2 regions of the Companilactobacillus metriopterae genome follow, and region 2 is predicted to be linked to the other one. Evidence: predicted binding sites of a transcription regulator. Region 2 holds the regulator's gene; the other holds the start of a gene.
What was found. Region 2 encodes HrcA, which represses chaperone genes, less so after heat shock. Its sites were predicted from a motif close to TTAGCACTCNNNNNNNNNGAGTGCTAA; they were not measured.

Region 1 (7,640 bases), 410 kb from region 2:
GAACAGGATTACCAGTTATTTTAAATAGTTTGAGGAATAAAGATGCTGAAATCACCGCTATTGTTACTGTGGCTGATGATGGAGGATCTTCAGGAATTATCCGAGACTATATTAATGTGGTTCCACCTGGGGATATTCGTAATGTTCTAGCATCTCTATCAGATTTACCAGATGTTGAACTTGATGTTTTTCAATATCGTTTCAAAAGTAATGACGACTTTTTTGCAGGTCACGCAATAGGTAATTTGATTATTGCTGCACTTACAGAAATGTCACCTAATATTTTTGATGCAGTTCAAGAGTTGTCAAAAATGATGAAGATAGATGGTCGAGTATTTCCAGCCAGTAATACTAAATTAACTTTGAATGCTGAATTCACTGATGGAAGTGTTATTTCTGGAGAACATGATATTACCCATTCTGGTAAGCATGTTAAGAGAGTTTGGGTTACCAACTCAGAAGAACCAGAAAAAGAACCAGAATCATTGTTACCTGTTATTGCATCAATTATGCAAGCAGACGTAATAGTTTTAGGACCAGGTAGTTTATTTACAAGCATTCTTCCTAATTTGATGATTAAAGAGTTAGGGGAAGCCATGCGTCAAACTTCTGCAGAAATAGTTTATGTTTGCAATATTATGACGCAAATTGGTGAAACAGAAGGCTTTACAGATGCTGACCATGTCCAAGTGATTAATGATCATTTAGGTGGTAATTACGTAGATACTGTTTTAGTTAATACGGCACCAATTCCAAATGATTACATGGATTTGAAAAAGTATGATGAGTATGTAAAACAAGTAGAAACAGATTACAAACGTCTTCGTGAAATGGGCTGTCGAGTTGTACAAGATAATTTCTTGTCGTTACACAATAAGGGAGCTTTCCATAACGGAGATAAAATAACAGAAGAAATATTAAACCTAGCTATGAGATCAGGTAATAGAAAAAATGAGGTGAGATCGTAGTGTCTTCATATGCAAGTGAAGTAAAGAAAGAATTAACAGGATTAGAAGTTCATCCGGAACATGCCAGAGTAGAGTTATCTGCATTGTTGCGCATGAATGGATCAGTCAGTTTACAAAATCATCATTTTGTTCTGACAGCAGTCACTGAAAATCCTGCTATTGCTCGAAGAATTTTTTCTTTAATCAAACAAAATTATGGTGTCGAATCAGAATTATTGGTTCGCAAGAAAATGAAATTAAAAAAGAACAATCAATATTTAGTAAGATTAAAATATGATACAGAACTTATTTTAAGCGATTTAGGTATTATTGATAAAAATAGTTTTGGAATTAATACAGACGTTCCAAAAGATATGTTGGAAGAAAAACAGCGTATGCGCTCATACCTTCGTGGTGCGTTTTTGGCTACAGGAAGTGTGAATAATCCTGAAACATCAAGATATCATTTAGAAATTTATTCATTATATGAATCACATAATGATGATATTGCTTCTATGATGAACAAATTTGGATTGAATGCTAAAACTACAAACAGACGTAATGGTTTCATTGTTTATTTGAAAGAAGCTGAAAAAATAGCAGAATTTTTGCAGTTAATCGGTGCAACGAATGCAATGTTAAAATTTGAAGATATCAGAATTGTTAGAGATATGAGAAATTCTGTGAATCGTCTTGTTAACTGCGAGAATGCTAATATAAATAAAACTGTTGAAGCTGCAGAAAAGCAAATTGACAATATCAAATTTTTACGCGATACAGTTGGTTTAGATTCTTTACCACAAAAATTAAAAGAAATTGCAATTTTAAGAATGGATAATCCTGAAGTTTCACTTAAGGAACTTGGGGATATGGTACCTAGTGGTGCTATTTCCAAGTCAGGTATTAATCATAGGTTAAGAAAACTAAATCAAATTGCAGAAGAAGCAAAAGTTTAAAAATATAAATAAAAAAGAGTCGTAAGTTTATACTTACGACTCTTTTTTATTTGAATAATTCCTTATTAAAATTGCAAAGCAACAACCGATTAATGCCAGAACAAAGAATGTAATAAACACATATTTATATTCAATTTGTCCTGAGTCTTCAGGCAAGTTAAAATTTTTATTTGTAGACGAAAGAATTATCGTTGCTAGACTTACGCCAAGAGATCCGAGGATTTGTCTGACGGTTGTAATTATTGCTGTTCCATGAGAGATTAAATTATTAGGTAATGAGTTACCACCTAGAGTAGTGGCAGGCATCATGACGAAAGCATTTCCCCCTTCAATTAAGCAGGCAATGATAATCATTTCTATAAAATTCTTGTTAGGTATTATTACCAGTGATAACCATCCTATGGTGATAATTATCATTCCTAGTAGTAATAAACGTTTGAATCCTAATGACTTGGCTAAACGTCCAGATATAGGATTTAAAATACTTAATAATATTGCGGGTGGAACTAGAGATAGACCTGAATTAAGAACACTCATGTGTAATACATTTTGATAATATAGTGGATAAATAATAGTAACTACAATTAAAGAAATATAAGAAAATCCAGTCAGTAGAACTGCTAAATCAAAATTTATATTTTTCATAACTTTTAAATCTAAAAGTGGTTGTGGAATTGTTAATTGACGGTGAATAAATAATGTCGATAGAACCAGACTGACAATTAAAATTGCAATTAGTTCAATATTTAAAGACATAGATGTTCCCGCTTGATTGATTACATACAATAATCCCACAATACCGATTAAACTAACAGTTGAGTATATATCAAATGTATAACTATGTTTTTCCGATACATCTGTAATGTAAAATAGTGAGCTGATAAAAATAATAATCATAATGATTAGAAAGAATGCAAAAAGTCCTTGCCAGGAAACAAACTTCAAAACAATTCCTGAGATAATAGGTCCAGATGCTAGTGCTGAACCCATGACTAAACCGGCAATACCCATAGTCCTTGCACGTTGATCTTTGGTTGTTATTTCAAGTAATACTGATTGAAATGAAGGGAATAAAATACCAACGGCTAGTGCCTCAAGAATTCTACCTAGCATCGCTACAGGAAAGTTTGGAGCGAGCATAATAATTACGGTACCAATTGAAAATATAGAAATAATTCCTAAGTATAGTTTTTTAAAAGAAACATTATTTAATAACCAAGGACTTATAGGCATTGTCAAACACATTACTAGCGTGAATCCTGTTGTTAGCCATTGAATAGTTGTTGGACCTACGTTGAAGTATTTCATCAAATTGGGATAGGCAGTTGAAAGCGATGACTGACTAATTGACATAGTAAATGTACCAGCTAAAAGTGTTATTATGAATGCCTTCCTGTTTACTATTCTGCTAGTTGTATTCATCTTAATTACCCCCTTATCTAGTTATAGATTAGGGCAGATAAAGTAAATTAACAAATAAATGAACTAAAAAATCCCAACATCAAAAATGTTGGGGTCAAAAATTATTTTTTGTTGATCATAATCTCATCGATTAAACCATAATCTTTTGCTTCTTGAGCAGTCATGTAGTTATCACGTTCAGTATCTTTTTGTAGTTTTTCGAAAGATTGACCAGAGTTGTCAGCTAAAATGTGATTTAGTTTTTCTCTAGTTTTTAAAATTTCTTTTGCTGCAATTTCGATTTCTGTTTGTTGACCTTGAACACCACCAAGAGGTTGGTGAATTAGGACAGTTGAGTTAGGAAGGGCAAATCTCTTACCCTTAGTACCAGCTGATAACAATACACTGGCCATTGAAGCAGCCATACCTGTGGCAATTGTTTGGATATCAGATTTTACAAAATTCATAGTATCCATAATTGCTAGACCAGATGTTACAGATCCACCAGGAGAGTTGATATAAATAGAAATATCCTTATCTGAATCTTGTGCATCTAAGAATAACAATTCTGCAATAACAGTATTTGCAAGTTGATCGTTAACCTCACCAGATAACATGATAATTCTGTCTTTTAAAAGTCTTGAATAAATATCATATGCACGTTCACCACGTGAGCTTTGTTCAATAACTGTAGGTACTAACATATGTTGCCTCCTAAAGTAAATTAGCACTCTAAATGCTATGGTGCTAATTTAGCACAATTATATTAATAGGTCAATTGATTTAGTCGTTAATTTGCTATGTGCCAACTATTAATGTATAGTGTACCTATGTAAGAATACAATCACATGTATTGATTCATTGGTCATGGTCGGCTAATGGGTTGCTTACAGCAAAAGTCTCTACTCTTTTGAGTAGGGGCTTTTTGTTTTTATTAGCCATAATTTATGCGTCACATGGGAGTCGAACCCACATTCCAAGAACCGGAATCTTGTGTGCTATCCATTACACTAATGACGCGAGTTTCTATAACATAAAAGATTATTACAAATAGATTGTTTAAAAGCAAAAAAATAATACAAAAAGTATCTAGTTATATTTATAATGAAAGCGTATTACAAAATACTCTTGGGGGAGAAAATATGACAGCACAAAGAAAAGGGATTATTGGTGGAATATCGATAATTGTATTAATTATGCTAATAGGTACATTTTATGATTGGCAAATATCGCAAGCATTAATTAATCAAAATTCATTAATTGGAACAATCTTTCAAGACTTTGGTCTTTGGCCACTTACTTTGGTAATTATTCTAAGTTCAATGGTTGTTGTGAATTATGAATTAAGGATATCGAATCAATCAACTTTAATCAGATTAATTGCGGCTTTAGGAGCACTGACATTAGGTGGTTGGGAATTATGGAGAGGGTATCTTAAAACAACTCTATACTATTCATTAGCATTGAAAGATAATTTAGACAAACATGCTCCAATAGCACAGGCCAATAGTGATGGTGGTAATTTACACTTATCATGGCTAGGTAACTTTTCAATTTGGATAATTATTTATCTAGTTATTATTGGTTTATCTCAAATTTGGTTATCACAAAAGAGCAGCTATCAAATGGACTACTTGTTAAAAGTTGCAATTGTTGCAACATTAGCATGTTTCCTTGCTGACAATGTTAATTCTGCCATGAAAACATATTGGGGAAGATGGCGTCCCTATGAATTAGCTGGAAATTCACAACATTTTACTATGTGGATATTTCCTAATGGAGCAGATAACCACTTGAGTTTTCCATCTGGTCATACAACAGCCGCAGCAGCTATTATGTTGTTACCAATGTTTGTTGATAGAAGTAACATAAAACTTCAAAAAATAACATTTTGGATTAGTTTGGCTTATTGCATAATCATGTGGTACACAAGAATTAGGGTAGGGGCACATTTTACAACTGATGCTACATCAGGATTGTGGATAACATGGTTGATTTTCTTCATTGTATTAAGTGTTACAAATATGCATCTTATATCTAAAGATAGTTATTCAATAAATTTATATAAATAAAAGGTTAGTCCTTGAAAAATAATCGAGATAAGTTATAATTTAGTTGTGCTCAAAAAGTGATTATTTTTCACAGGGCTTTTATTTTTTGACACAATGGGTCAGAAAAAGACACACAGGGGCAAAAATAGTCCCACGGAGATAAAAATGGCAGATAATGAAGAAATTGAATTGCTGGATTTAATTGCCCCAGACTTTGTTAAGACTCTGGAGAAGCGTTTCAAGATTCTTCAGACCATTTCATTGATGGAACCTGTCGGAAGAAGAATTTTAGCAGAAGATTTAGATTTGAGCGAAAGGTCACTGAGAACTGAGACTGAGCTTTTGAAAAATCAAGGATTGCTAATTTCTTCAAAATCAGGGATGTCTTTAACAGAAGAAGGTAAGAGAGTTTCTACACAACTAAGTAATGTTATTGCCGAATTTCAAGGAAGAACCATACTTGAAAGGCAGCTTAGTCAAAAGTTAGGAATTGAAAGATGTATAATCTTACCAGGAAATTCTGATAAACAGAGTCGCGTCGTAGATTCATTTGGTCGTCGATTGAATCAGCTACTAGGAGCATTGCTTCCTGCTGGAGATTCAATAATTTCTGTAACCGGTGGTTCCACCATGGCACAGGTTGCACAAAATTTATCACCAGATTTATCTAAAAATCGCGATTTGTTATTCTTACCAGCACGTGGTGGTGTTGGAGAATCAATGCAGATACAAGCTAATAATGTGTGTGCTGAGATGGCTGAAAAATCTCATGGTCATTACAGATCTTTGTACTTACCAGAGGACATCAGCGAAAATAGTTTTGAATCTTTGCAAAATGAGTCTTCAATTAAATCGATTCTTGATTTAATATATAAGAGTGATGTTGTTGTTCATAGTATTGGAACTGCAGCAGTCATGGCAAAGCGTAGAAACTTACCATCAAAAGATGCAGATGAAATCGTTACTAAGAAAGCGGTTGCTGAAGCATTTGGACATTTCTATGACCATAATGGTAAACTAGTATACAAGGTACCCAGAATTGGATTACACATTCGGGACCTTGATAATATCCCATATGTGATTGCTATAGCAGGTGGAGAATCAAAAGCCGAAGCTATTCAAGCATATATGAAAAATGCACCTAGTCACACTCAGTTAATAACTGACGAAGGTGCCTCAAAACTGATTTTAAGGGATAACCCTTAAAAATATTATTTTTGCTTTCCTGAAGGAGGAAATTTTCATGACTACAAAAGTTGGTATTAATGGATTTGGACGTATTGGTCGTCTTGCATTCCGTCGTATTTCAGAAGTTGCTTCAGATCTAGAAGTTGTTGCAATCAACGATTTGACATCACCTGCAATGCTTGCACACCTACTAAAATATGATACAGCTCATGGTAACTTTAAGGCTGACAGCATTTCAGCTACAGAAAACTCAATCATCGTTGATGGTAAAGAAATTCCTGTATACGCAGAAACAAATGCTGCTGACCTAAAATGGGTTGGAACAAACGGTGTTGACATCGTTCTTGAATGTACTGGTTTCTATACATCAGAAGAAAAAGCAAAAGCTCACTTAGACGCTGGTGCAAAACGTGTTCTTATCTCAGCTCCTGCTGGTAAGATGCCAACAGTTGTTTACGGTGTAAACGATGACGTTCTAACATCAGACGTAAGAATCGCTTCAGCTGGTTCATGTACAACAAACTGTCTTGCACCTCTAGCAAATGCCGTTAACAAAGAATTCGGTATCAAAGCTGGTACAATGACAACTGTTCACGCATACACAGCTACTCAAAAACTTCAAGATGGTCCTGATCGTGGTGGTAACCTACGTGCTGCACGTGCTGCTGCTGCTAACATCATTCCTCATTCAACTGGTGCTGCTAAGGCTCTTGGTATGGTTGTTCCTGAACTTCAAGGTAAACTTGATGGACATGCACAACGTGTACCAGTTATCACAGGTTCACTTACAGAACTTGTTGTTACTCTTGACAAAGAAGTTACAGCTGACGATGTAAACGCTGCTGTTAAGAAATATACAGAAAACAACCCATCATTCGGTTACAACGATGATGAAATTGTTTCATCTGATATTATCGGAACTTCATTTGGTTCAGTATTTGACCCAACACAAACACAAGTTGTTGGTTCAGGTGAAGGCCAAGTTGTTAAGGCTGTTGCATGGTATGATAACGAATCAGGTTTCACAGCTCAAATGGTTCGTACACTTCAAAAATTTGCTAGCTTAGACTAATTTTTAGTCATTTAGTGGCAATTTA
Region 2 (7,640 bases):
AAGACAACCTTGCTAGATAATTTGAGAAATTCTCACATTACAGATTCTGAAGCTGGTGGAATTACTCAACATATTGGTGCTTATCAAGTTAGATTGTCTGATAGATTAATTACATTCCTTGATACTCCTGGACATGCTGCATTTACTAACATGCGTGCTCGTGGTGCTGACGTTACTGATATTGTTGTACTAGTTGTTGCTGCTGACGATGGTGTTATGCCTCAAACAATTGAAGCTATCAACCATGCTAAAGCAGCTGGTGATCCAATCATCGTTGCTGTTAATAAAATCGATAAACCAGGTGCAAATCCACAACATGTAATTGACCAACTTATGGAATATGAATTAATTCCTGAAGAATATGGTGGAGATACAATCTTTGTTCAAATTTCTGCAAAACAAGATATTAATATCGATCAATTGTTAGAAATGATTCTTCTACAAGCAGATGTGCTTGAATTGAAAGCAGATCCTGATCAAAAAGCTGTTGGTACTGTTATCGAAGCTAAACTTGATAAGGGTCGTGGACCAGTTGCATCACTACTAGTTCAACAAGGTACTCTTCATGTGGGAGATCCGATTGTTGTTGGTAATACCTTTGGTCGTGTTAGAACAATGACTGACTATCAAGGTAAAGAAATAACTGAAGCATTACCTTCTCAACCAATTGAAATTACAGGATTAAATGATGTTCCAGAATCAGCAGATAAGTTTGTTGTCTTTGAAGATGAGAAGACAGCTCGTGCAGCTGGTGAAGAACGTGCTAACCGTGCTCTTCAAGTTGAACGTCAAAAAACAAATCCAGTTACTCTAGATAATCTATTCGAGACAATGCAAGAAGGAGATCTTAAGAAAGTTGACGTTATTATTAAGGCCGACGTTCAAGGATCTGCTGAAGCTATTGCAGGAAGTCTTAAGAAGATTGATGTTGAAGGTGTTAGAGTAAATATTATCCATCAAGCAGTTGGTGCTATTACTGAGAGTGATATCAACCTTGCTGCAGCAAGTAATGCTATTGTTATTGGATTTAATGTTCGTCCAACAGCACAAGCTAAACTTCAAGCAACAGAAGATAACGTAGATATTCGTCTACACAGAGTTATTTATCAAGCAATTGATGAAATTGAAGCTGCCATGAAGGGTATGCTAGAACCAGTTTATGAAGAAAAAATCACAGGTAACCTTACTGTTCGTGAAACTTACAATGTTTCTAAGATTGGTACAATTGCCGGTTGTATTGTTGACAATGGATACATAAATCGTGAAAGTGGCGTTCGCCTTGTTCGTGATGGAGTTGTTATCTATGAAGGTAAGCTAGCATCACTTAAGAGATTCAAAGATGATGTTAAAGAAGTCAAGGCAGGTTTCGAATGTGGTGTAACAATTGAAAACTACAATGACATCAAGATTGCTGATCAAATTGAAGCATATGTAATGGAAGAAGTTCCTGTAAAATAGGAGATAATTATATATGAAACACAGAATTGGTAGAGTTGAACAAGAAATTCAAAAAGAAGTTAATGATATTTTATTGAAGAGAGTCAGAGATCCACGTGTTCAAGGTGTTACAGTTACTGGTGTTGAAATGACAGGTGACTTACAAACAGCTACTATTTATTATAGTATTTTATCTAACAAGGCTAGTGATGCTGAAAAAACACAAACTGGTCTTGATAAATCTAAAGGTATAATAAAAAAAGAACTAGGTTCAAGATTAACTCTTTATAAAATTCCAGATCTAAAATTCAAACAAGATGAATCTGTTAGATATGGTGAAAAAATTGATCAACTTATAGCAAAACTTCATCAAGATGAAGCAAATAAATAAAATAAAAAGAGCCAAGTTCAGATATCAAAATATCTGACTTAGCTCTTTTTTTGTCTAAAATTTGATATAATTAATCTCTGTATAGCTTTAGAACAGGAGATTCAAGAATGAATGGAATTGTTCCTTTAAATAAAGATCTAGGTAAAACTAGTTCAGATTATGTATATAAGTTACGTAAGATTTTGCAAACAAAAAAAATAGGACACACTGGGACTTTGGATCCACTAGTTGATGGTGTATTACCTATATGTGTTGGTCAGTCTACAAAATTGGTTGAGCGTTTGACTAGCTCATCTAAAGAATACTGTGGAGAAATTACTATTGGTCGATCTACAACTACTGAAGATAGAGAAGGTGAAACAGTAGATTCCAAACCAGTTTTAAATGAAATTTCTATTGAGAATATTAGAGAAACCCTTAGTTCTATGGAAGGAGAAATAGAACAAATACCTCCTATGTTTTCTGCAGTTAAAGTAAATGGTAAAAAATTATATGAATATGCTAGAGCTGGGGAAACGGTCGAGCGCCCTGTCAGAAGAATAAATATTTATAAATTTGAATTAAATGGTGAAATAGAATTCAATGAAGACACAAATGAACAAACAGTACCTTTTAGAGTTCGTTGTTCTAAGGGAACTTATGTTAGAACACTAGCAGTTCAAGTTGGTGAAAAACTGGGATATCCAGCATTTATGTCACAACTAACACGAGTTGAAAGTGCAGGTATTTTGATAGAAAATACTTATCATTTAAGTGAAATAGAAGAGATGGTAAAAAATGAAAATTATGAATTTTTAACTTCAATAGAAAGTGTTCTTTCATATCTACCAAAGTATTCATTAAACGATGATGAATGGAATCTTGTGTGTAATGGTGTAGGGTTGCAACTAAATAGTGATAAAAATTCCGAAGTAGCACTCTATTTTGAAGATAAAATAAAAGCAATATATAAGTATGATCACAGTAAAAATCTTTGGGTAGCTTCTACTATGCTACTTCAAAATAATTAAGAGTAAAAATATGAAAATATACTACGTAAGTTATCCAATTAAAAAAAATGAAAGACCACAAAAAGATACTGTCTTGATTATGGGATTTTTTGATGGAATTCATAAGGGTCATCAAGAAGTAATCCAAAAGGGTGTTGAATTAGCACAAAAAAACAACTTGGAATCAGTCTTGATTACGTTTGATAGATCACCAAGAGTAGTTTATCAAAATGAAAAAAACTATACTTATTTATCTACTATGCGTCGAAAATCAGAACTAATTAAAGAATTAGGAGTAGATGACGTTTACTTTTTAGAATTTAGTGACGAACTAGCTCATCTGAGTCCTCAAGACTTTGTAAATCAATATATGATTGATATGAATGCAAAATTTGTAGTTGCTGGTTTTGATTATACATATGGTAAAAAAGATATAGCTAATATGAATTTATTACCTAAATATTCTAAAGGTAACTTTGAAGTAATAAGTGTTCCTAGACTTGATAATAAAGATAGAAAAATCGGTTCTAGTGAAATTAGGGAATTACTTAAAAATAATAAAGTAACTGAGGCCAATGATTTATTGGGTTACGCCTATCAGAATCAAGGGGTTGTAGTTCACGGATTAAAAAGAGGTCGTGAAATGGGTTTTCCCACAGCTAATATTAAACCAACAGCGGATCAGCTGATTCCTGGTGTCGGTGTTTATGTGACACGTGTTTTTATAAAAGGGAAATGGTATGAAGCAATGACTTCAGTTGGTTACAATGTTACTTTTGAAGAAGAGACAGGATTAACAATTGAATCAAATATTTTAAATTTCCATGATGATATATATGACGAACCTATTAGAATTGAATGGTTAAAATATTTGCGTGGAGAAGTGAAATTCAATAGTATGGATGAGTTAATCGATCAACTTCATCAAGATCAAAAAGATACAGAAGAATATTTTAAATAAAAAGAAAGTTCATTATGAACTTTCTTTTTTATGTGTAATCACTTGACACAAAGCGTTTAGATTGATATATTTTAGGATGTTAGCACTCAAGGTTTAATAGTGCTAAAGGAGGCTGGTAGTAATGCTAACACAACGTCAAGATGCTATTTTACGCGAAGTTGTAAGTATTTATACAGATACTGGTCAACCAGTTGGTTCCAAGACACTAATGAATAATTTACCATTTTCGGTAAGTTCAGCTACCATCAGAAATGAGATGGCTGCCTTAGAAGATTCAGGGTATTTGGAGAAGACACATTTATCTTCTGGAAGAATTCCGTCTGTTCAAGGATATCGTTATTATCTGGATAATTTGGTGCAACCAGTTTCAGTATCTGACGAAATTTCTAGAAGTATTGATCAGAATTTTGGTCGTGAATATCATCAAATTGATGATTTGATTCAGGAATCTGCCAAAATTTTATCACATCTAACAAGTTATACGGCTATTACTTTGGGACCAGAAGGGCAGTCAATTCTCTTAACAGGATTTAGAATTGTCCCTTTAAATCCACATCAGATAATGGCAATTATTGTTACAAGTGATAATAATGTCGAAAGTAATATATACACAGTAGATGAAAAAATTGACTCAGAATTAATAGAAAAAATCGTTCGAATTGTAAATGACAAATTGATCGGTAAACCTTTAATTCAAGTTCAAAAATTACTTCAAACAGAAATTCCAGCTATATTAACGCAATACATGTATTCTGATAGTGGATTTATTGATATGCTTTCGGGATTGTTTAAGAAAGCAGAGTCAGAAAAGTATTTTGTTGATGGTCAATTGAATCTTTTAAATTATGCGCAGGATTATGATTCCAGTAATGTTCAATCATTATTTTCAATGATTAATGGGAGTGATGATTTGAAGCAGTTACTTGATACTGGTGAAGATAACAACGAAATAATTGTTAGATTTGGTAGTGAGCTCGGTAATGATACTCTAAAAAATTATAGTCTTATTACCACAAATTATGATGCTGGAGAACATGGAAAAGGTTTAATAGCAATTTTAGGACCAACACAAATGCACTATTCACAACTTATTGGTTTAATGGGTGAATTCAGACAAGAGTTCTCAAAAAGACTAATGGATTATTATTCAAGGTATGATGATTCATAATATAGGAGGAATTTATGGCAGATAAAGAAAACAAAATCGAATCTACAGATGAAGAATTAGAATTGGATGTAGAATCAGATGACTCTGTTAAAAATGATGAAACTAATGAAGAAATAGAAGCTCTTAAAGAAGAAAAATCTGAGCTTGAGGATAAATATTTACGTGCTCAAGCTGAAATGCAGAATATGACAGCTCGCCATCAAAAGGAAGTTGCAAGCATCCTAAAATATGATGGACAAAATCTAGCAACCGAAATTCTTCCTGTTCTAGATAACTTAGAGAGAGCTCTGACAGTTGAAGCCGATGATGAGGCAAGTGCTCAATTGAAAAAGGGGATTGAGATGGTTCAGACACATCTGATCAATGCTTTTAAAGATAATCAAGTTATTGAAATAAATAATAAAAACGAAAAATTTGATCCAACTGTTAACCAAGCTGTACAAACTGTTCCAGCGACTGAAGACAATCCCGCTGATACAGTAGTTGAAGTACTCCAAAAAGGCTATATGTTAAATGATCGAGTTTTAAGACCAGCAATGGTAGTCGTTGCAAAATAAAAAATAGAAGAGGTTAATATTAATGTCAAAAGTAATCGGTATTGATTTAGGAACTACAAACTCTGCTGTTGCAGTACTTGAAGGTGGTTCTCCAAAAATTATTACAAATCCAGAAGGAGCTAGAACAACTCCATCTGTTGTTGCTTTTAAAGATGGTGAAATTCAAGTTGGTGAAGTTGCAAAACGTCAAGCAATCACTAACCCAGATACAATTTCATCAATCAAACGTCACATTGGTGAAGCAGGTTACAAAGTAACTGTTGGTGATAAATCTTATACACCACAAGAAATTTCAGCAATGATTCTTCAATACATCAAGAAATTCTCAGAAGATTATCTTGGTGAAGAAGTTACAGATGCTGTTATTACAGTTCCTGCATATTTCAATGATTCACAAAGACAAGCTACAAAAGATGCCGGTAAAATTGCCGGACTAAATGTTCAACGTATTGTTAACGAACCAACAGCATCAGCATTGGCATATGGACTAGACAATGAAAATGCTGACGAAAAAGTTCTTGTTTATGATCTTGGTGGTGGTACATTTGATGTTTCTATCCTTGAACTAGGGGACGGAGTTTTCGAAGTACTATCAACAAATGGTGATACACATCTTGGTGGTGACGACTTTGATGAAGCTATTATTGATTGGTTAGTTGCTGAATTCAAGTCTAAGAATGGTATCGACTTGTCTCAAGACAAGATGGCTTTACAACGTCTAAAAGATGCTGCTGAAAAAGCTAAAAAAGATTTATCAGGTGTTAGTCAAACATCAATCAGTCTTCCATTTATTTCTTCAGGAGATAACGGTCCTCTTCACTTGGAAGAAACACTTTCAAAAGCAAAATTTGATGAATTAACAAGTGACCTTGTTGAAAAAACAAGAATCCCTGTTGAAAATGCATTAAAAGATGCTGGATTAACAAATGGTGACATTGATAAAGTTATCTTGAATGGTGGTTCAACACGTATTCCTGCTGTTCAAGCTGCTGTTGAAAAATGGACTGGTAAGACTCCAGATCACTCAATCAACCCTGATGAAGCTGTTGCTATTGGTGCTGCTATTCAAGGTGGTGTTATCTCAGGTGATGTTAAGGATGTTGTTCTTTTGGACGTTACACCTCTATCACTTGGTATCGAAACAATGGGTGGAGTTTCAACAAAACTTATTGATCGTAATACAACTATTCCAACAAGTAAGTCACAAGTGTTCTCAACTGCTGCTGACAATCAAAGTGCTGTGGATATTCACGTTCTTCAAGGTGAAAGAGCAATGGCTGCTGATAACAAGACATTAGGTCGTTTCCAATTAACAGATATTCCTGCAGCACCTCGTGGAATACCTCAAATTGAAGTTAAATTTGATATCGATAAAAATGGTATTGTTAATGTTTCTGCTAAAGATTTAGGTACAAATAAGGAACAAAAAATTACTATCAAGAGTTCATCTGGTTTAAGTGACGAAGAGATTGAACAAATGATGAAAGATGCCAAAGAAAACGAAGCAGAAGACGCAAAACGTAAAGAAGAAGTTGATGTTAAGAATCAAGTAGAACAAGCATTGTTCGCTACTGATAAAACATTGGAAGATGTTAAAGACAAAGTTTCTGAAGAAGAAATTAAAAAAGCAGAAGATGCACGTGATGCATTGAAAGCTGCACAAGAATCTGACAACATTGATGATATGAAAGCTAAACTTGAAGAACTTAACAAAATTGTTCAAGAACTTTCTGTAAAACTATATCAACAAGCTCAAGATTCACAAGAAGGTGCTACATCTTCAGATGACAGTAAATCATCAAAAGATGATACAGTTGACGGAGACTTCAAAGAAGTTGATCCAGAAGATAAATAATTAATTAAAAGAGCAGAGTTAGACTAGATAATCTAGAATAAGGCTGCTCTTTTAACAATGTAAAGGTGAGATTATATGGCAGATAGAGATCCGTATGACGTTTTAGGTGTTAGCAAAGATGCCTCAGAGGATGAGATTAAAAAATCATTTAGAAAATTATCTAAAAAATATCATCCTGATATTAATCAAGAGGCAGACGCTGAAGAAAAATTTAAAGAAGTAAACGATGCCTATGAAATTTTGAAAGATCCTCAAAAGAGAGCTCAATATGATCAATATGGT

Region 1: clpP (ATP-dependent Clp endopeptidase proteolytic subunit ClpP) is a predicted target of HrcA. The motif match lies at 4,029-4,055, and genes of this name have one in related genera.

What each region holds. Positions count from the first base shown of each region.
Region 1 is NZ_CP024610.1:688,563-696,202, forward strand. It holds gene CS873_RS03330 (gluconeogenesis morphogenetic factor MgfK) at 1-968, shown strand, start outside; gene whiA (DNA-binding protein WhiA) at 968-1,903, shown strand; gene CS873_RS03340 (MFS transporter) at 1,937-3,325, opposite strand; gene clpP (ATP-dependent Clp endopeptidase proteolytic subunit ClpP) at 3,427-4,008, opposite strand; tRNA gene CS873_RS03350 (tRNA-Arg) at 4,253-4,324, opposite strand; gene CS873_RS03355 (phosphatase PAP2 family protein) at 4,447-5,376, shown strand; gene CS873_RS03360 (sugar-binding transcriptional regulator) at 5,521-6,561, shown strand; gene gap (type I glyceraldehyde-3-phosphate dehydrogenase) at 6,599-7,615, shown strand.
Region 2 is NZ_CP024610.1:1,098,476-1,106,115, reverse strand. It holds gene infB (translation initiation factor IF-2) at 1-1,458, shown strand, start outside; gene rbfA (30S ribosome-binding factor RbfA) at 1,472-1,828, shown strand; gene truB (tRNA pseudouridine(55) synthase TruB) at 1,936-2,838, shown strand; gene ribF (riboflavin biosynthesis protein RibF) at 2,849-3,778, shown strand; gene hrcA (heat-inducible transcriptional repressor HrcA) at 3,900-4,946, shown strand; gene grpE (nucleotide exchange factor GrpE) at 4,961-5,503, shown strand; gene dnaK (molecular chaperone DnaK) at 5,526-7,358, shown strand; gene dnaJ (molecular chaperone DnaJ) at 7,434-7,640, shown strand, end outside.